Regions from separate parts of the Sporosarcina newyorkensis genome, predicted to be linked through region 2. Evidence: riboswitches for the same ligand, from Rfam matches in the RefSeq annotation. Region 2 holds a riboswitch; each other region holds the start of a gene.

Region 1 (5,350 bases), on a different contig from region 2:
GAGCACATAGTAAGCCTACCATGTATAGGACGTATAATTCACAAAAACGATCATTGTTTCTTAAAAGACTATATGAGTAGGCTGCCAACGATAAAAAGCCCCATTCCCATAAAGGAAATGAAGCAAACTTTTCACTCATTCATTATTTGACAATTGCTCTTCCATCAAACACAATGCCAAGTACAGTAAAAACACATCATGTGTACTCCATACAGATAACCCCGTTAACTGCTCGATTTTTTGCAGACGATAAGACAATGTGTTCTTATGGATATGCAAACGCTGTGCTGTATTTTGCATAGATTGATTCTCTGAAAACCAGATTTTCAAATTGTTCATCAGCTCTTCTTCTTTAATAAGTGGAGCTACCGTGCGGCCCAAAAAATCCGCACGCACGGCTTCTGGGATGCTTTGCAAAATAATTTCGAGACGCAGCTCATGTTCGAAGACAATCTCGCCCGATTTTTTGGAGGCATTGACTGCACGTTCTGCTTGTGCGAATGATTTGGCTAAGTCAAAATAATGTGTTGGCGCACCAATCCCTGCAACAACTTGTATTTTTTTGCGTCGTTTCATATGAAGCAATAAGAACTTCAATTCATGCTCAAGCGTCTCTTGATTCATTTCTGGAAGCAACAACAAGATTTTATTCTGTGCCCAGCGGATCATTTTCATGGAATCATGGATATTCTGAATGGACGCAAATGTTTCCATTTCCTCAACCGAAAACTGCTCTAGTAAATCGACCACTTCCAGAACCGCTACCTGCCGATAAAGCGTAACGTCAATTCCAAGCAGTGTACCTCTTTCCATAAACCGTTCATCTTTTCTCGTACCCGTCAGCCAATCAAATACGAAAAACTCCATGTCCCGTACTTTTTCATCTTTCTGCTTTCGTTTCAATGAATCTTGGATAAATAGTTCTGCCACCCGTAAGATCAACTGTGCTTGCGGACGGATCATCTTAGGTTCGCCTGTGATACCAAGCGCGGCAATCGGCTCACCTTCAATGAGGATTGGCAGCACAATACCTTTACGTACACCACGCAACCGTTCTACTTCCTCATCTGCCATATAGAGCATTTCCTTTTGGCGAATGCATAGTAATGCGCCTTCATGGAACTGATTGAGCCGTGTAACGTCCGTGCTGGCCTGAATGAAGCCTCTCCGATCCGTTAAAATCACTTCTTGCTGTATTAAATTCGAAAATTCCTTCACCATTTCCTGCCCTAGTGTATCAAACTGGAACATCTACCTCACCTCGGATGAAAACTGCTAGTTATCTTAACTTTACGCCAGTTCAGTCTTCATCTCAATAGGCGGGACCATTACTTTATATAAACTTCTTTGATTCCGCAGTTCCACGCTTTCATGAGCAACTGCAAAAGTTCTGCCGTTTCTATGAAAGCAGACTTCTCCAATGTGATTGAGCCGCCGACATCCGTGTGGTTCTGTTGCACCGCAAGCCGGTTAATCATCGACAATTGTTGGTGCTTTGTTAAGGAATATCCAGACAAATTTTCAGTATCTGACGCCTTCCGTAAGCAGCCGTTCCGGATTCCGTTCCCTGCAATTTCATTCCTTACTTTTTGCCACTCTTCTGTTGTATAACTACGTTGTTCAAAGTAGCTTCCACTCTGCCAATCTGAGCCCTCAAATTGAAGATACGGACCTTTTTCCTTCGCCAGTTGCAATGAAGTTTTTATCACATGTAGATTAATTTCTTCAGATAGTTCTTCAATGAATGACACTGCCTGTTCCGAATGTAAGCTAATTCGTTGATCTGCAAGCGCTTCTTCCCATCCGGCTGCTTCAATTTGCAGATCTCGTCTATTGTCTTCTCGTTCCCATACATCCAAGATGCCATTAAGCAAACGGACATGAATTCCACAAACACGAGCCAAGATGTTTCTCCGTAGCACTTTCGACAGCTGGATATGCGAATGCAATCCTTTTGTTCCACGCTGAAAGTCATCGTCAAAATGGAAAACGATGCCGTCACTAGCTAACAGCTGCTTCATCAGTCCGATAGCGGAAAGCCTTTTGTGCGTGATGGATGGGTTCGCAACGGCCCGACGGAACGACTCACTGCCGACGTCCTGCAGAGAACCATTCATCACGCGACGTACTTCCTCCATATCAAATACGAGCCAAGATCCACATGCCTTCACCTGTTCCATAAATGTAGTAGGAATACGGACGTGCTTTTCCTTCACTTGACTGGCCAAAAATGATGGAATCCGTGAATCCAAGAGATTCATTGAATGAAGACGACGTACAGGTTGCCCTGGATAGAATGTCTTGCCGAAAAACGCCATGATATCATCCGGTAACGTCACATACCCCATACTCAAGACCCAATAGGCTTCTCGTACTTTTTGCAACCGTTGCACAGTTTCATCCCGCATGGCTGCCATCGCAATAAGCATCAGCCGTTCTTGCGGCAGTCCCAGTCTTCGATCATAATGATTGCAAGTGACAAATTCTTTCATATACTGAAGAAGCTGTTTAGCGGATAGCAATTGATCTCGCTCCGGCATAATTTGCAATCCTAGCCATTTGATTTCATTGGATGAATAGTGATTGATCCAGCTTCCATATAAACCGTCACTCACCAGCTTCCGCACTACTTGATGAAATCCTTGGTATGCTGGCTTTTTGTGCAATTGTTCCGCTTGTCTATACAAAACTTCGAGCAACGCACGTTCATGTGTACGTTCGTCTGATTGTTCGAGAACTCTCATTTCGCCGTCTCCTTTCCTATACAACAAAAAAACAATCATCCTGGCTCTTCGGCAGGATGATTGTAATAGTTGTGATTGAGGAAACAAAAATAGGCAGCTCTAAAGAACTTCATGCAAATCGCATGAACCGCAGAGACCCTTTTGCCCCCACCTCTCAACCCCCGAAGAAAGTGTTGCTTTGACGATGTCTGGCAGGTCTCCTGGCTTCACTTCATCCTTCCGCCAAGCCTTCCCATGTCTCCATAGTGGCTTTTCTCAGCGGTCGTCCGTGTGTACAGTTGCGGGGACAGCTCCGATTTTCGGATTCCCTTTTACACCTTGATAGGTACCAACGCATCGTGCAAACTCATTTAGTATTTTATTTATTCTAGTTTACCATGAATAGTCGGAGAGGTGGTAGAAATAGTTGTTGCCTTACCTTTCGTTTAAGGAGTGTGATCATTTGGAGGCTGCATCACAATTGAGTTATTCATGACAAGCATGCGAAAAAGAAGTATAATATCTATGGTTGACTCGTATGTTTAAGAGAAAAAAATAATCTACTCGAAAGTGAGAATAGGAATGACATTCATCCAAAACATAATAAGCTTTATCTTACACATTGATGAACACTTGATTGAAATTATTCAAAACTTTGGAAATTGGTCCTATGTTATTCTATTTTTAATTGTGTTTGTTGAAACAGGTATTGTTATTTTCCCTTTTTTGCCGGGTGATTCACTTTTGTTTGCAGCTGGTGCTCTCGCTGCGATGGATGCATTTAATATTGTCCTATTAATCTTAGTATTCTTTGTAGCCGCAGTATTAGGGGATACAATAAATTATCATATCGGTAAAGCAGTAGGAACAGCAATCACTCAAAATAGACGGATGGGTAAATTTATTGACCAGAAAAAGATGAGAAAAGCTGAGGATTTCTTTAATAAGCATGGTGGTAAAACGATCGTCATTGCTCGTTTCATGCCATTTGTCCGTACGTTTATACCGTTTATTGCAGGCTCAAGTCGAATGAACTATCGATATTTCTTCGCTTACAATGTAATTGGTGCTGTACTATGGGTGGGACTATTTACAACAGTTGGTTACCTGTTTGGAAATATCCCGTTTGTTAAAAATAATTTCTCAACCATTATTCTGTCAGTAATTTTTCTCTCAGTTCTGCCAGTCTTCTATTCTTTTGCAAAGAGTCGTTTCCAAATACAAAAGAATTGAGCAATCGTTGAAGCAAGTTCTGTGTAAATAGTGCACACCAAAAATTGAACGATGGAGCAGTACAGATTGGTTCTAACAGAGAATGGTCGTTACTGATAATCGTGAATTTCTCTACTTCTTTATAACCATCTATACGACTCTTAACAACCGCTGCCTTAAGAATGGTGGTTGTTGGAGTCTATTTTTTCCAATCGTCTTTTGGTTACCTACGGTGCGAAATAGTTACCTTAAATACCGAGTTATTTTTTCGCTGAATAACTCTAACGTATTAACATATTTTATTATACCGAACAATGATGCAGCGAGAACTTTTAAATTTCTATTACATATCAACAATTATTATATCTATACTTCGTTCTCCCGTTCTCTTTGGTAGAAGCAAATTTTACAATTTTCACATTCATTTCCACATTTGCTTTTTCCCTCTACTTGCTTCTCAGAATTTACTATTTTAGTATCTCTTACCCTCATTACCTGCTCTGCTTGTTTCGTACTTTCCACTTTCCTCACTCCTTATCCTAAATTTATAAATTAAATTTAACAGAATACCGGAGTGGTTTACCTTGTGTTTTTTCATAATGTGGAATAGACAGAATATTTAATGTCTTTTAAGAGCGCATGACATTACTGTATTCTCTCCATTTAGAAATACAAATAACTTTTACAATAGACTTAGCAATAGAATTATCAAATTTCAATATATCCTAATTCCTTTGAAATCAATTGCGCTGTGTTCATAACGCTTTGGATCATCTGTGTGCGCTGAGTTCCTTGCATATAAGAGGATAACCCTACTAAATTCACGGCTGCTATTACTCCGCCAGAGTAAGAAAAAATAGGTGCAGCAATGCCGTACATGCCGTCAGAGTTTTCACTGTCACTAATTGAATATCCTTTTGTGCGTATATCTGCTAGCTCTTTCTTTAAATTGCTTATATCTGTAATTGTATTTGGGCCATCATGTGCCAAGCCCTGAGCCACTGTTTCTTTTAAATAAGCGGGGTTATTTGCCAAGAGTACTTTCCCCGAACTCGTTGCATAAGATGGTTTTCTTGATCCTAAATACGTTTGGATAGAGGAAGCGTCATGGGAGGACACACGCAACACAAATACAACTGTCCCTTTATCAAACATCGCAATATGGGCAGTACCTTTATACTGGGATATGAGGTCTTTCACAAAAGGCATTGCCTTGTCGTAAACGTCTTGCTGGAACATTACATGATTATTCCATTCAAGCAACCTCCAGCCCAATCGATACTTTTTCTGATGGTCTTTCATTAAAACATTTTCTTTGCACAGAGTACTGACAATATGATGCGTTGTACTGACAGGCATATCTAGTAGCTCAGCAATTTCTCCAACGCCAAGAGCTGGATCGTCATTTGAAAAAC
Region 2 (5,350 bases):
AAATATTGTTGGTGTTCCTCTTAATGATCAGGAATTACTCAATGCTGTATATTCAGGTCCTTTTGTTACTCTTTGTAAAGCAGAATTTAGCAATAGCCGAAATTCAAATATTCAAAAATGGAGTGCCTATATAAAAGGAAATGCCCATCGACAGGATTTTTTAGAACGTGCTCTTGAGTGGGTGAGTAAAGGGAATATTAGCGAATATATGACTCGGCATCGTTATGACAATAATATTGATGAATTAAAAACTTACTTCAATACGGTTCTTGATTGGGTTTCCAACATATTTATAGATGTTGAGGATGAAATGAAGGGATTAGAATGGGGTAGACTTTACGAACAATATCATAGTAAATCGTATAGTCCAAAAAAGGTTTCTGAAGAAGTGCGAAAACTATACGGAGATCCATATATTAAAAAACGCAAAGGAATTTTTGAGTATATTCTTGGCGGTTCCTTAGATACAAAGTTGCTTGAAGTAAGAATTTTTGACGAGGCTACCAAAAAAAGTGTGTATTCGCAACAGACTACAAAAGCGAAGAAAAAAGGCAATTCAAATTGTCCGCTGTGTGCGATAGGTCATGATTCAAATAAAAATAAAATTTGGACATTAAAAGAAATGGACGCCGACCATGTTACTGCATGGAGTAAAGGCGGAGCAACTGACGTTAAAAATTGCCAGATGTTATGCAAAATTCACAACCGTGCAAAAGGTAATAAATAATTTATACTTGACCATTTATCTAAGGATTAGGAAAGTAGTTTTTGTAGTATTCAACTAGCATCTACTTATTGTTGTGGTGCAAAGTGGTTCAAGTAATGTGAATTACAATCCATTTACATACATCTTAATCCATTTAAAAATTCCTGAAATGTCGGTATAAATGGATATTGATGTATACAATATGCTTGGAATTTATTTGTATATTTCTCAAAACGTTAATATTGGGTTCACTTCAATTTTTACGATCTCTTCCCGAGTTTTCAGGAAGAGATTTTTTCATTTTCGACGTCTACCTTCATAACTTGTCATTCTTCACCCAAGGCGTACCTAGCATCGGCAATGCCCAACGGTCGAGGCCATACCAGCCTGCTACTTTCCATGCGAGTACGATCCAAGTTGCGAGAATGAACAATAGGGGGTTTGTGCTAAGAGTACCTGCAAACAGAAAACTGACATTCATGAACGCACCGAAGAAAGCAGCAATTCCTGTCAACAATCCTAAGATCAAACCGAGACCAACAAGCATCTCCCCATAAGCAACTATGAAACCGAATACCTTGGCGTTCGGCAAGACGACATTTTCCAGAAATGATGCATACCAGTTGGTCACATCTCCGCCTTCAGTCGATTTTTCAAGAGCGCCGCTTACAAATCCATGGATGGCGACACCTGCATTTTCACCGGTCCATGCATCGCTCATTGCTTTTCCCCAGCCGGCCTTCAACCAAGCAAATCCGACATAAACCCGAATGACTAACCAAATAAGTCCGGAGCGAGAATCGTTGAATAAAAACTGTGAAATGGGGTTCTCTGGTATTAGGATTGCTTTATTTTCCTTCATAATAACCACCTCCAATGAACAGTTTACACTACAACTTAATGCCTATCCGAAAAGTTCACAACCTTGTAATTAAAGAGTGTGAATAGTTTACGAAATGTATAAATATGCTTGACTTTGATGGGATGATTCTAAAATATAACAAAGTTATCCTGTACGTATCTACCTTGCTCATGATTGCGCTCATGATAAGTTTTGTATAGGAATAGAAATTACAATTATCCAAAGCGTTTCCAGAATCTAGTTTATGGATTCATAAATAAATCTAAAGGAAGTTTGTAGATTTAGAGATTGTATGTTATATTTATGAAAATTAAATAAACTAATTTAAATAAGTGCTCACATAGTGAGGTAAAAGGGAAACTAGTGAAAGTCTAGTACAGCCCCCGCTACTGTAAAGCTGATGAAATTACAATACCACTGAGAAATCGGGAAGGTGTAAGAGTAAAATGAAGCTTGAGTCAGGAAACCTGCTTATTTAAACGACACATACTTTTCGGAGGGAGAAGTATAGGCGGGACAATAAAATTAATTGTTTTATGTTTCAGTATGATTTCTATTATACTTTCACATGCCTACATTCCTTTGAAAAGGAGTGTAGGCATTTTTTATTTGGAGGGAAACCATGAAAAAGGGAAAAATTTTCGTCGTTGGATTCGGTCCCGGAGCTACTGAACATATAACAGGACGAGCATTAGAGGCGCTGCAAGAAAGTAATTATATTATTGGTTATAAAACGTACGTAGAGTTGATTAAGCATTTAGTAACAGCGAAGTCCATTGTTAGTACAGGCATGACTGAAGAAGTGTCACGTGCACAAGATGCTGTTAAGAAAGCGGAGACTGGCGGTATTGTTTCAGTGATCTCGAGCGGTGATTCAGGTGCATACGGTATGGCTGGATTAGTTTATGAAGTGCTGATTGAAAAAGGTTGGACTGAAGCAGAAGGAATTGAAGTGGAAATTGTGCCAGGTATTTCGGCGATCAATTCATGTGCGAGCTTACTGGGCGCACCTGTCATGCATGATGCTTGTACGATCAGTTTAAGTGACCATTTAACACCTTGGACTGTTATCGAAAAACGTATTGAAGCAGCGGGTATGGCGGATTTTGTAGTAGCTTTATACAATCCGAAAAGTGGACGTCGGACGCGTCAAATTGTAGAGGCACAAAGGATTTTACTGAAATATCGTTCCCCTGATACACCTGTAGGGCTAGTGAAAAGTGCTTATCGTGAAAATCAACATATTGTCCTGACAACATTAGCGGAAATGCTAGAGCATGATATCGGGATGTTGACTACTGTCATTATCGGTAACTCTTCGACTTTCTTTTATGATAATAAAATTATTACTCCGAGAGGATATCAACGTAAGTATACATTAGGGGAAGGTAAACAAAGTTTAAAACCGCACCAGCGTTTGAAAAAGGAAGCGGAACCATGGGCGCTTGATCAAGAAACTGGGGAGGCGCAGTCCGGTCATGAAGAAATTATAAGTAAGAAACCAGAGGACACACCAATGCCAAAACAGGCAGAAGTGGAACGGTCAGAACCAGCACCGGAACAAAAGGTTCAGTCATTGGATATGGCTTTAAAAGCACTATCTATGGTGACGAAAGAGGAAGTGGAAAACCCTTTTTTGGTGAGACAGCCGATTGAAGATATCTTTGAGTTTTCCGTTTCACCAGGCGTTGCCAACAAACTGATTACAGCAGAACAAATGCGTGTATTGGCTGAAGTCGTTGGTGAGAAAGGTACCTTGGAATATACTCCAAACCATCATTTCGTAGTAAAGGTTACGACAGATGACCCTGAAGCGATTGTTGAAAAGCTAGAACACATTAACTTGACTGTTATGCCGGCAGGGGAAGTCTTAAAAGTCAAAGCTTGTGATTTTTGCTATGGGGAAAAGGCGGATTCTATCCCATACGCGGAAGAAATCGCAGCGAAGTTTGAAGGGATGAAGCTTCCGAAGCAGTTGCATGTCGGATTCAATGGATGCGGGATGGCGTGTTATCGCCCGGTGTTCGATGATATTGGCATCGTTTATCGGAAGAAAAAATTCGATTTATTTATTGGAGCGAAGCCGGTTGGTCGTACTGCTCATGCGGCTCAGCCAGTTGCAGAGGGAATTGAACCGGAAGATTTAATTCCGCTAGTAACAAAAATTATAGAAGAATACGAACAAAATGCGCATCCTAACGAACGTTTCTTCAAGTATTTCAAACGTGTTAAAAAAGTTTTGAATTATGACTATTACGATATGAGCTGCAAGATTGAAGTAGAGCCAGCACCTTGCGGGGACTAGGAGGAAACTATGATTTTATTTTTAGCAGGCACTAGCGATGCTAGAGCTCTAGCCATTCATTTACAGGGTCTTGGCTATCCTTTAATCGCCACGGTCGTTACCGAATCTGCAGCTGAAAGTTTAAAAGCAAATGATCTTTCCTATCGGGTAGGAAGACTAACAGTGGAGGACATGATCGCGCTAATCCAGAAGCATGAGATGACTTGTGTCGTCGATGCCAGCCATCCTTACGCAGAAGAAGCATCGAAAACCGCAATGGAGGCAGCAAGAGTATGCGGGATTCCATATATTCGCTATGAGCGGCCAAAAGAGGAGTTTGTTTCTCCTCTGATTACCGAGGTTGAGAGTTATGAAGACGCAGCGAAACTTGCTCAAACGCATAAAGGGACAGTTATGTTAACGACAGGCAGTAAGACATTGGAAGTATTTGCGAAGTATTTATTGCGTGACGAAATTCGGCTGCTTTGCAGAATGCTGCCGAATGTAGGGAATATGGAGAAATGCGATAAGTTGGGCATTAAACAAAAAGACATTATTGCGATTCAAGGACCTTTTTCCGAATCACTCAATAAGGCTTTATGCGAGCAGTATGACGTGACGTTAATGATCACAAAAGAAAGCGGTAAAGTAGGTTCTGTCGATGAAAAAATAACGGCGGCTCTGGAATTGGAGATCCCTGTCATTCTGATTAAACGACCAAAGGTTCAATATGAAAATTTCTGTACGTCTTTCGAAAAAGTTACTCAACTATTAGGAGGTTTTATTGATGAAAAATCCAAACATGAACTTTAATACAAAATTCACGCCACTGACTGTAGATCCAGATAAAATTTACGACCATAGTTTCGCGATTATCAAAGAAGAAATGGGAGATCACCCGTTTACAGATGAACAATGGATGGTTGTTCGCCGAGTAATCCACGCTTCAGCAGATTTTGAATTAGGACGCAGCATGATTTTTACACCGGATGCTCTTGAAGCAGGAATTGAATCAATTTTAGCAGGCCGTCATGTAGTGGTGGACGTGCAGATGATTGAGAGTGGTTCAGGTCGCAAACGTTTCCAGAAACATAACAGTGACTTGCATTGTTATATTGCGGACGAGGATGTCGCGAAGGAAGCGAAAGCCGAAGGAACAACACGCGCGATCATTTCAATGCAAAAAGCAACACGTCTGCATGAAGGTGGAATTTATGCTATCGGTAATGCGCCAACAGCGTTGCTAGAGTTGATTCGTTTAATTAAGGATGGCGTTGCTAAACCAGACTTGATTATTGGAATGCCAGTAGGCTTTGTTTCGGCAGCAGAATCAAAGGACGAGTTAGCAGTACTCGAAGGGATTCCATTTATTACAAACAAGGGGAGAAAGGGTGGCAGTACAGTGACGGTAGCCGCACTGAATGCCATTTCGATCATGGCAGATGAGCGCGCAAAGCAAACGAACTAAAAAAGATCCATCCCAAATGCGTCATGGCTA
Region 3 (5,350 bases), on a different contig from region 2:
CTTGGCTGTTCGGCACCTTTGAATACTAAATCGCAAGCTGCCTGGAAAGCAATAGAATCGTCATAGTTGGGAGCCATTGGCTGATAAAGTTCATCGCCAGCGTTTTGCTCGTCAACGACCTTCGCCATTCGTTCCAATGTTTCCTGGACTTGCTCTTTTGTCGTGATGCCGTGACGTAGCCAGTTTGCGATATGCTGGCTGGAAATACGCAATGTTGCGCGGTCTTCCATTAAACCTACGTCATTGATATCCGGAACCTTAGAACAGCCAACTCCTTGATCAATCCAGCGAACAACATAGCCAAGGATCCCCTGCGCATTGTTATCCAACTCTGATTGAATTTCTTCTGCAGGCCAGTCTGTGTTCGGCGCCAACGGGATCTCTAGGATTCCATCTCGGTAATCAATTGCGCTGTCGACATTGGCTTGAACTTCTTTTACATTGATCTCGTGATAGTGCAATGCATGCAATGTAGCAGCTGTTGGAGATGGCACCCACGCTGTGCTTGCACCTGCTTTTGGATGGGCGACCTTTTGCTCAAGCATTGCAGCCATCATATCCGGCATAGCCCACATTCCCTTACCGATTTGAGCATGTCCAGGAAGACCAGTCTTAATTCCGACAGCAACGTTGGATGCTTCATAGGAAGCTAACCACTTGGAAGCTTTCATATCATTTTTGCGGATAACAGGACCCGCTTCCATTGAAGTATGAATTTCATCACCTGTACGGTCAAGGAAACCTGTATTGATGAATGCAATCCGTTCTTTCACCGCATGGATTGCAGACTTCAAATTCAATGACATTCTGCGCTCTTCATCCATCAAACCGATTTTCAGCGTATTGCGCTCCAAGCTCAATAAATCTTCAATGCGGTCAAATAACTTATTGGCAAATGCCGCCTCTTCCGGGCTATGCATCTTCGGCTTAACGATATAAATTGAACCATGTCTGGAGTTTTTGAACTCTGCATCATCTTTCAGATTATGTGTTGCAATCAACGAAGTTACGACACCATCTAAAATTCCTTCAGGTACTTCGTTGCCGTTTTCATCTAAAATCGCATTATTTGTCATCAAATGACCTACGTTACGGACGAACATTAATGAACGGCCGTGTAGCGATAGCTCTTTGCCGTCTGGTGTTTTGTATGTGCGGTCTGGATTCATTCTTCGAGTGACCGTCTTGCTGCCTCGTTTGAACGATGCTTCCAGATCACCTTTCATCAAACCTAACCAGTTGCGGTAGACCCCCACTTTATCTTCAGCATCTACTGCTGCGATCGAGTCTTCACAGTCCATCAACGTAGAAAGTGCTGCTTCCAAAATCAAGTCTTTCACACCCGCCGCATCGTCTTTCCCAATTGGATGGTTTCGATCGATTGCAATTTCGATATGCAATCCGTTATTCGTCAACAAGACAGCGGAAGGTGCGTCTTCCGAACCGTTAAAGCCAGCCAGTTTAGAAGCATCTTTCAAGCCTGTTTTATTGCCATTCTGAAGTGTCACTTCAAGTTTTCCACTAACGATTGCATACGCTGTGGCGTCTGCATGTGTCCCTTCCGCAAGCGGTGCTGCTTGATCTAATAACTCTTTTGCAAAGTTGATAACTTTCTGTCCTCGGATCGGATTGTACTGTACGCCAGCTTCAGCTCCACCTTCATCACTGATGACATCCGTTCCGTACAATGCATCATATAGACTTCCCCATCTTGCGTTTGCCGCGTTCAACGCATAGCGGGCATTGTCGACAGGCACGACCAATTGGGAGCCTGCTTGAATAGCGATTTCATCATCGACATTGGAAGTTGTCACTTGGAAGTCCTCAACAATCGGTTCCAAATAGCCAATTTCCTTTAAAAATTCTTTATAGTTAGCAGAATCTGCTGTTTCTTTATTGTTTTGATGCCATTCATTGATCTTTTTTTGCAATTCGCTTCGTTTCTCTAACAGCGCTTTGTTTTCAGGAGCAAGTTCATGAATGAGCGAATCAAAGTTTGTCCAAAATTGTTCTTTTTGGATTTCTAAGCCTAATAGAACTTCCTCATTAACAAAGTTGTATAGTTCTTTTGCGACTTGCAGCTTGCCTACTTTTTCATAATTTGTCATAGAATAAAGCCACCCCTTAAGTTTTTTTGCGCTGCTCTGTTGTATAACATACAGCGATAAACACGATTCTTCCTCAATTGATCATAGGTGCCCCCACAGCCAATAATCAAGATTTCTTCGTATGAATGACGATTCATGTCCTAATTTGAAGTCGTGTTATTACTTATCATACCTAAACTCTATAAAACTTTCAACAGAATTGTGTAAATTTTCACACCTTCTTTTTTGAAAGAGAATTTGTTACTTTTGTACAGTTATATAACAGATGACAAAAAAAGAGTATTGCTTAATTATCTATTTACCAGCAAGTTGACACTCAACGAACCTTATGATAGTTTTAGAGACAATCATCATGAATTGAATAGTTTGAAAACAGGTGAAATGATCATTGCTTTCATTTCTTAAAAGGGAATCCTTTTCTTGGAGCGGTCCCGCCACTGTGAAGACGTGCTTACGTCCAGCCAGATACCTGCCTGTTTTCATAACGCTTAATCCTACGGTGAATAGGGAGGTGTTAGACACACGGCAAACGATGCACGCTTATTTAGGCATGCATTTTACACATACGTGCATTTCTAACATTCTTTGTTAGGAATGCTTTTTTTATTGGATAAAATCATGAGGGGGAAATCAAATGGTAAAAAGCAGTATTGTCGGCTATCCTGTTATTGGCGAAAACCGGGAGTGGAAACGAGCGTTAGAAGCATTTTGGGCAGAAATAATTTCGGAAGAAGAACTTCTGCGGACAACAAAAGACATCCGTTTAGCCAACCTGAAGAAACAACAAGACGCAGGAGTAGACCGAATTGCAGTCGGCGATTTCACATTGTATGACCGGGTGCTCGATACATCCACAATGTTCGGAATCATCCCTTCACGCTATCATTGGAAAGGCGGTCAAGTGTCGATATCCACTTATTTTTCAATGGCACGCGGTAATGACGATGCTGTCGCTTCCGAAATGACGAAATGGTTCAACACGAACTATCACTACATTGTCCCCGAGTATGAAGGACAACGTTTTCAATTGACTGAGAACAAACCACTTACTGCATACCGCGAAGCAAAGAAAGAACTCGGTATCGAGGGGAAACCTGTTCTACTCGGCCCCTACACTTTATTGAAACTTTCTAAAGGGTATGAAGAAATAGACGTACCTTCTATCATTCTGCAATTGATTCCTCTTTATCAAAAGGTATTGCAAGAATTACAGGATGAAGGCGTTCAATGGGTGCAAATTGATGAACCAATTCTTTGCACTTCCATTTCTTCTGATGAAATGAAAACCGTAACTGAAATTTACTTGCAGTTAACAAAAAACATAAATAGCTTGAACGTTTTAGTGCAAACATACTTTGATTCAGTTGAGCACTATGAAGCAACACTTGCATTACCAGTAGCTGGAATTGGTCTTGATTTCGTGCATGGCGGTGTCAAAAACTTGGAAAACCTTAAGAAATACAGCTTCCCTGATGATAAAGTACTCGCTGCTGGTATTGTGGACGGTCGGAATATTTGGCGATCAGATTTGAACGTCAAGCTGTCATTACTAGGAAAGATTCAACAGCATGTAGAGTCCGGAAACGTTTGGATCCAGCCATCCAGCAGTCTGCTTCACGTACCCGTGACAATTCAGTCAGAGCAGAAATTAGATTCAACAATTAAGAATGCACTTTCATTTGCGGATGAAAAAATTAAAGAACTCAATGTACTGAAAGCTGCGTTGCAACAAGGTAAAGAAAGCGTCGCTTCAGATTTCAAACAAAATGAAGCCGCTCTTACTGCATTCAATCAACTCCCTGCCCGCAAACGCGAGGAGGTTCGACAAGCAAGTTCAGGCAGTACTTTGTCTGACAGCAAGCGGAATCTGCCGTTCGCAGAGCGGAAATTGAAGCAGCAAGAGAAGTTCCAATTACCTGTATTGCCTACAACCACAATCGGCAGTTTCCCCCAAACGCCTGAAGTACGTATAACACGTACAAAATGGAGAAAAGGCGAAATTACGGATCAGCAGTACAAAGACTTTGTAAAAGCGGAAATTAAGGAATGGATCCAAATCCAAGAAGAACTCGGACTTGATGTGCTCGTGCACGGGGAATTCGAACGGACGGATATGGTAGAATATTTCGGCGAAAAGCTGGATGGTTTTGTCTTTACGGAAAAAGCTTGGGTGCAATCCTATGGTTCCCGATGTGTGAAACCACCAATCATTTATGGAGATGTTGTATTTACGAAGCCGATGACGGTAGAAGAATCCGTATACGCTAAATCACTGACAGATCACGAAGTAAAAGGTATGCTGACCGGACCCGTGACGATTTTGAATTGGTCATTTGTTCGCGATGACTTGACCAGAGAAGAAGTGACCAATCAAATTGCTCTCGCACTGCGTAAAGAAATCGAGTCGCTTGAAGCAGCAGGTATCCATATGATCCAAGTAGATGAACCGGCACTTCGAGAGGGGCTCCCATTAAAGCAATCCGAATGGAATCATTATCTCGACTGGGCTGTGAATGCTTTCCGTGTTGCTACAGCTTCCGTTGAGGATACGACGCAAATTCATACACATATGTGCTACTGTGATTTCAATCATTTCATTGAAGCAATCAGTGCGCTGGATGCGGATGTTATTTCCATCGAAACGTCACGCAGTCATGGTGATTTGGTGGAATCTTTCAAAGAATATCATTATGACAAAGGAATTGGACTTGGCGTTTATGATATCCATAGCCCGCGCGTTCCGGCTGTTGAAGAAATGACGGAAATCATCAATAAAGGTTTGGAAGTGCTAGAACCTTCACAGTTCTGGATCAATCCCGACTGTGGTTTGAAAACAAGAAAACGCGAAGAAACAGTTGCCGCATTGAAACATATGGTCATTGCCACGGAACAAGCACGTGAGCGTTTAGGTGTTTCTGCAGTAAAATGATAAAAGAGCAGATCCGTTATTTCGGATCTGCCCTTTTCGTTTTATAATACCATTGCTGCAATTACACCAAAGATTAGTAGAGGGATATTAAAGTGAAGGAATGTCGGCACACATGTATCCCAAATGTGATGATGCTTACCGTCCGCATTCAGACCCGAAGTTGGACCAAGTGTACTGTCTGAAGCCGGTGAACCAGCATCTCCAAGCGCCCCTGCCGTACCAATCAAAGCCGCCGTCGCGAGTGGCGAAAAGCCGACTGCCATACAAATCGGAACGAATAATGCAGCTATAATCGGGATCGTACCGAATGAAG
Region 4 (5,350 bases), on a different contig from region 2:
AGGTGATTTGCACCTTGGACATGCACGTGGAGCTTCATTAGGCGATTCACTTTGTAATATTCTTGACGCAGCGGGTTATGATGTTTCGCGTGAATATTATATTAATGATGCAGGAAATCAAATCAATAACCTGGCATTGTCCATTGATGTCCGTTACTTCGAAGCGCTCGGTTTGGATAAAGAGATGCCAGAAGATGGCTACCGCGGACCTGATATCATTGAGATTGCAAAGGGGCTGGCGGAGGAACATGGCGACCGTTATGTACAAATGCCGGAAGAAGAACGCCTGGCATTTTTCCGTGAGCACGGTCTTCAAATTGAATTGGATAAATTAAAGAAGGACTTGGCTGATTTCCGAGTTCATTTCGACAACTGGTTCTCTGAAACATCGTTGTACAACAACGGTAAAATTGAAGTAGCGCTGAATAAGCTGCGTGAAAATGGCCATGTCTATGAAGAAGAGGGAGCAACTTGGTTCCGTTCCACGACATTTGGCGATGACAAAGACCGCGTGCTGATAAAACAAGACGGTTCATTCACATATTTGACGCCGGACATCGCGTACCACGAAGATAAACTGCGTCGCGGATTCGATAAGCTCATCAATATTTGGGGAGCGGACCACCACGGCTACATCCCGCGTATGAAAGCAGCAATCCAAGCACTGGGTTACGATCGCGACACGTTAGAAGTGGAAGTAGCGCAAATGGTTCAGCTATACAAAGACGGTGAAAAGTTCAAGATGAGCAAGCGGACAGGGAAAGCCGTCACGCTGCGTGAACTAGTCGAAGAAGTAGGACTTGATGCCGTACGTTATTTCTTCGCTATGCGTTCAGGCGATGCCCAAATGGACTTCGACCTCGACCTGGCAGTTTCCAAGTCCAATGAAAACCCGGTTTACTATGCACAATACGCGCATGCCCGGATCTGTTCAATTTTGCGTCAAGCAAAAGAGCAAAACTTAAAAGCTTCAACAGATAACGTCACTCAATTGCAAGACGAAAAAGAACTGGAGCTGTTGAAAAAAATCGGCGACTTCCCGAAACTCGTCAGCGACGCCGCGCGTCTGCGCGCACCGCACCGAATAACGACGTATATCCAAGAACTCGCTGCTGCATTCCATAGCTTCTATAACGCCAATAAAGTGCTCGACCCTGAAAACAAAGAACTATCCGAAGCGCGACTCGCCTTGGTCACTGCAACAAGCATTACGATTGCCAATGCATTGAAACTAGTCGGCGTAGAAGCACCTGAACGGATGTAATTCCGGATTCAAATTAAACAAGCCAAGCAAGAGTTATCGACAACTCTTGCTTGTTTTTTATTTCCGCTCTGATGCTGATTCGTTTTCTAGGAACTCTCTTTCATTCAATGAGAGTACCGAGGAAGTCCGTTTTACTTTTTAGACATTTGTCGTAGTGTAGGAAATGTCCGGTTTGCACCAGGTTTGGCACGGTTAATGTGAGGGGTGGCTCGGTTCGCATACACTTTGGTTCGGTCCTCTGTCTTTCTAGTTTGATTATGAGGTAAAGAGGTTAATGAAAGTGGCTTAGAATAGATACCTTCTAGAGGCGAATGTATAGCGTTAGGTATTCTTTTTATAAGTGAGTTCAATGGGCGATACTTATTTACTCATTACATACAATGGTTTCACTTTATATCTCCTCTATTTATTTAGGGTTGGAGCGAAAGCTGTAGCGAAGAACGGCTTTTGCGAGTAAAAGCGAAGCGTTAGGAACACATCTTTGCCTTAAATCCCTGGACATAACACCCAGGCCCACCTTTCCTAAGCAGTGAAATTAAGCTTTAGCGCGCACTCCGGCTGTACAACAGTTTGTTTTATAGTATAATAGAGCACGATTACAAATTACATAATTCCGAAAGGTTCTCTAAGTCAAATAGAGATGAAAAGGGAAATCGGTAAAAGCCGATGCGGTCCCGCCACTGTACGTGCTCCATGCACAAGCCAGGTACCTGCCTTTTAGGAAATGAAGTTCCGCAGCAGCCTACGAGGATAGGCACAGTGGTGGTAATCTGACATAGATTTCATCCTGTCCAATCCTTCGAAATGACCGAAGGATTTTTTTTATGTCTGCGGCAGACTACGTAATAAGTAATGAACGCAAAGGGAGGAAATCACATGAAGAAGTTTTGGCAGCTGTTGCTGACAGCGATGCTGGCAGTCCTTGTGCTTGCAGCATGCGGTAACGACAGCAAGAAAGAAGAAACACCAGTCGATTCTGATCAACCAGCAGAAACGGAACAGGAAGAACAAGCAGGAGGAAATTCTTCCAGCTATCCATATACAATCAATGATGCAGTCGGAGAAGATATCACATTTGAAAAAGCTCCGGAAACTGTCATCTCGTTAATTCCAAGCAATACAGAAATTTTATTTGGCATCGATGCAGGTGATAAAGTGATCGCTGTCACGGAAAACGATGATTTTCCAGAAGAAGTGAAAGATCTCGATAAAGTCGGAGATTATAACGTCAACGTGGAAAAAGTTATTTCATTGAAACCAGATGTCGTTTTCGCGCATGATATGATGTTAGGCTCTGGTGAAGAAGGCTTGAACCAAATTCGCGACGCGGGCATCCAGGTAGTCGTTATACCGACTGCAGAAACATTCGAAGAAACATATGAAACGATTAAAATCTTCGGCGAAATCATGGATAAAAATGAGGAAGCTAATAAGATCGTAGAAGATATGAAAGCAAAGGTTGAAGATATCAAAGCGAAAGCAGCGGATATCACAGACAAGAAAACGGTGTTAGTGGAAAACTCAGATGCACCAGAAATTTATGCGCCTGGTAAAAACACATTCCCGCAGCAGTTCTTGGACATAATCAATGCAGAAAACATCATCACAGAAGAAGGATGGGTGATGATCAGTCCTGAAACGATCGTCGATGAAAGTCCGGACGTCATTCTTGTGTCCTACAGCTATGTGCCGGATGTTGTTGAAAACATTAAGAAGCGTGACGGTTTCGATACGGTCACTGCAGTGAAAGAAGATCAAGTCATTCAAGTGGATGAAAATATCACAAGCCGGACAGGTCCGCGTTTAGCGGACGGATTGGAAGCTTATGCAAAAGCGATCTATCCAGAGGTGTTTGGTGAGTAAAACGGCTATCGCCTATACTGTGTCAATTGCCACGCTACTTGTGGCAATTTGGCTCGGTGTATCGATCGGCACAGTGAAGATACCGATTGAGACGCTATGGAACGATGCAGATGCAACTGCGAGCAATATTCTTTGGAAAATCCGCATGCCGCGTGTGCTGCTGGCTGGAATTGTCGGCGCATCTCTTGCAATTTCAGGCGCTGCTTTCCAAGGATTGTTGAAAAATCCATTAGCAGATCCATACACCCTCGGAGTGTCATCCGGTGCCTCTGTAGGCGCTGTGATTACACTCTTTTTTGGTATCTCCCTGCCGTTCTTAGGCGCCTTTACCTTACCCGTCTTCAGTATGGTCGGGGCAGCTGCGACGATGTTCTTGGTCATCGGCTTTGCCCGTCTGGTCGATCGGTCAATGAAAATGGAAACGATCATTTTAACAGGTATTATTTTTGGTTCGTTTTTAGGTTCTGTTTTATCCTTGATGATTGCGTTAACACAAGAAGAGCTGCGCCAAATCATTGGCTGGCTGCTCGGTAGTGTCTCCATGCGCGGTTGGAAATATATCACGATGGTGTTACCGTTTTTCATCATTGGTTCATTCATTCTTTGGCTTAATCGCAGGGAACTGAACGCCATGCTATTTGGTGAAGAGCGTGCACATCATTTAGGAGTCAATGTGAAACGCCGTAAAATGATGATTTTGATCGGCGGCTCTGTACTGACAGGCTCTGCGGTTGCAGTTTCCGGGACCATCGGCTTTGTCGGCTTGGTTGTTCCGCATATGACGCGCTTGATGTGGGGGTCGGATCATCGGCATGTCTTGCCGTTGTCCTTATTTAACGGAGCTTCCTTATTGATTATTTGTGATTTAGTGGCGCGGACGATTATTTCGCCGGCTGAACTGCCTGTTGGTGTCATTACGGCATTTATCGGGGCTCCAGTCTTTGCCTACATCTTTTACAAGCAACGCAGAAAAGGAGCGATGTGACATGCTGCAGGTAGATGAAGTGTCAGGAGGATACGGTAAGGAACCGGTTGTACGGGGGGTGTCATTCCACGTAGAAAAAGGAGAGGTCCTTGGAATTTTAGGACCGAATGGCAGTGGGAAATCCACGCTGTTGAAAATTATTTCAGGCATTTTACCGAAGCAAGGCGGAAAGGTCACGATTGATGGAAAATCCGCTTCCGCTTATACACAGAAACAATTTGCACGAAAAGTGGCAGTGTTGCCGCAGCTTCATGCCCATGCATTTTCCCATACGGTGAAGGATACCGTCGGGCTCGGGAGATATCCACATCAGACCGGGCTGTTCTCCAGTTGGTCCGATCAGGACGAACGTGCAGTACAGGAAGCGATGAACTATACAGGTATCACGCGCTATGAAGATACGCCGATTGAGTTATTGTCGGGAGGCGAGCAACAGCGTGTATTTGTTGCCCAAGCGCTCGCCCAGGAAGCACCGATTTTATTGCTCGATGAACCGACGAATCATCTGGATATTGCGCATCAGCAACAATTGCTCGATACCATTCGCAATCAAGCGCATCAAAAGGGCATCACCGTTGTTTCTGTATTCCACGATATTAACTTAGCGGCGCTTTATTGTGATCGATTGCTGTTAATGAAGAATGGTGAAGTGGCAGCAATCGGAACACCACAGGAAGTTGTACTTGAACAGGAAATCCGCTCGGTTTATGAGGCGCGCGTCAAAACACAGCCTCACCCAGAAATGCCGAAACCGCAAATGACGCTATTGCCGGATTTGAAAGAAGAAACAGAGCAGTTCCGGATCATGAAAGAAGATGTGAAAATTCGTGAAGATCATGTAGTTTTGCAGGCGCAACAGCCACTCAAGACAATTTCATCCGCTGTCCACAATGCGGGCATGGGCTGGTATCGAACCTTTATTAACCGTGGGGTGCGGCACGATTATCACTGCGATGATGTACAAAGTGAGCTGGCGGATTACTTGTTGTCATATGATTATCAGCTGACGGATACGGTCGCGATGATGACGGCCGTCAGCCCAGAGTATGTCAACGTGCAGGAGTTCAAAGCGGAATTCGGATCGATCGTGATTGCGGTGACAGTAGGAATCGGCAATGCGGTGGATGTTTCGAAAGCTTGGCAACGCGAAGAGTTGCCGTATATTGGCACAATCAATACATGGATTTTCATTAATGGCTTACTGTCAGAAGAAGCATTCGTTCAAGCGATGATTACAG

What was found. A riboswitch is a leader RNA that binds a small molecule or an ion and turns the genes downstream of it on or off. The one in region 2 is predicted to bind cobalamin.
Region 1: linked by a shared signal. The riboswitch ahead of B5D59_RS16360 (ribonucleoside-diphosphate reductase subunit alpha) and the one ahead of cobJ (precorrin-3B C(17)-methyltransferase) in region 2 are both predicted to bind cobalamin.
Region 3: linked by a shared signal. The riboswitch ahead of metE (5-methyltetrahydropteroyltriglutamate--homocysteine S-methyltransferase) and the one ahead of cobJ (precorrin-3B C(17)-methyltransferase) in region 2 are both predicted to bind cobalamin.
Region 4: linked by a shared signal. The riboswitch ahead of B5D59_RS06860 (ABC transporter substrate-binding protein) and the one ahead of cobJ (precorrin-3B C(17)-methyltransferase) in region 2 are both predicted to bind cobalamin.

The regions. Positions count from the first base shown of each region.
Region 1 covers NZ_FUYJ01000010.1:123,873-129,222, forward strand. The annotation lists gene B5D59_RS16355 (CdaR family transcriptional regulator) at 136-1,251, opposite strand; gene B5D59_RS16360 (ribonucleoside-diphosphate reductase subunit alpha) at 1,329-2,744, opposite strand; cobalamin riboswitch at 2,918-3,093, opposite strand; gene B5D59_RS16365 (DedA family protein) at 3,306-3,956, shown strand; gene B5D59_RS16370 (IclR family transcriptional regulator) at 4,644-5,350, opposite strand, start outside.
Region 2 covers NZ_FUYJ01000007.1:142,818-148,167, reverse strand. The annotation lists gene B5D59_RS13725 (HNH endonuclease family protein) at 1-727, shown strand, start outside; gene B5D59_RS13720 (DoxX family membrane protein) at 1,023-1,568, opposite strand; cobalamin riboswitch at 1,882-2,057, shown strand; gene cobJ (precorrin-3B C(17)-methyltransferase) at 2,191-3,873, shown strand; gene cobK (precorrin-6A reductase) at 3,883-4,665, shown strand; gene B5D59_RS13705 (precorrin-8X methylmutase) at 4,655-5,320, shown strand; gene B5D59_RS13700 (cobalt-precorrin-5B (C(1))-methyltransferase) at 5,337-5,350, shown strand, end outside.
Region 3 covers NZ_FUYJ01000006.1:68,655-74,004, forward strand. The annotation lists gene B5D59_RS12065 (malate synthase G) at 1-2,108, opposite strand, end outside; cobalamin riboswitch at 2,466-2,599, shown strand; gene metE (5-methyltetrahydropteroyltriglutamate--homocysteine S-methyltransferase) at 2,743-5,037, shown strand; gene B5D59_RS12075 (Na+/H+ antiporter family protein) at 5,079-5,350, opposite strand, start outside.
Region 4 covers NZ_FUYJ01000003.1:26,002-31,351, reverse strand. The annotation lists gene argS (arginine--tRNA ligase) at 1-1,264, shown strand, start outside; cobalamin riboswitch at 1,866-1,996, shown strand; gene B5D59_RS06860 (ABC transporter substrate-binding protein) at 2,141-3,127, shown strand; gene B5D59_RS06855 (FecCD family ABC transporter permease) at 3,120-4,112, shown strand; gene B5D59_RS06850 (adenosylcobinamide amidohydrolase) at 4,114-5,350, shown strand, end outside.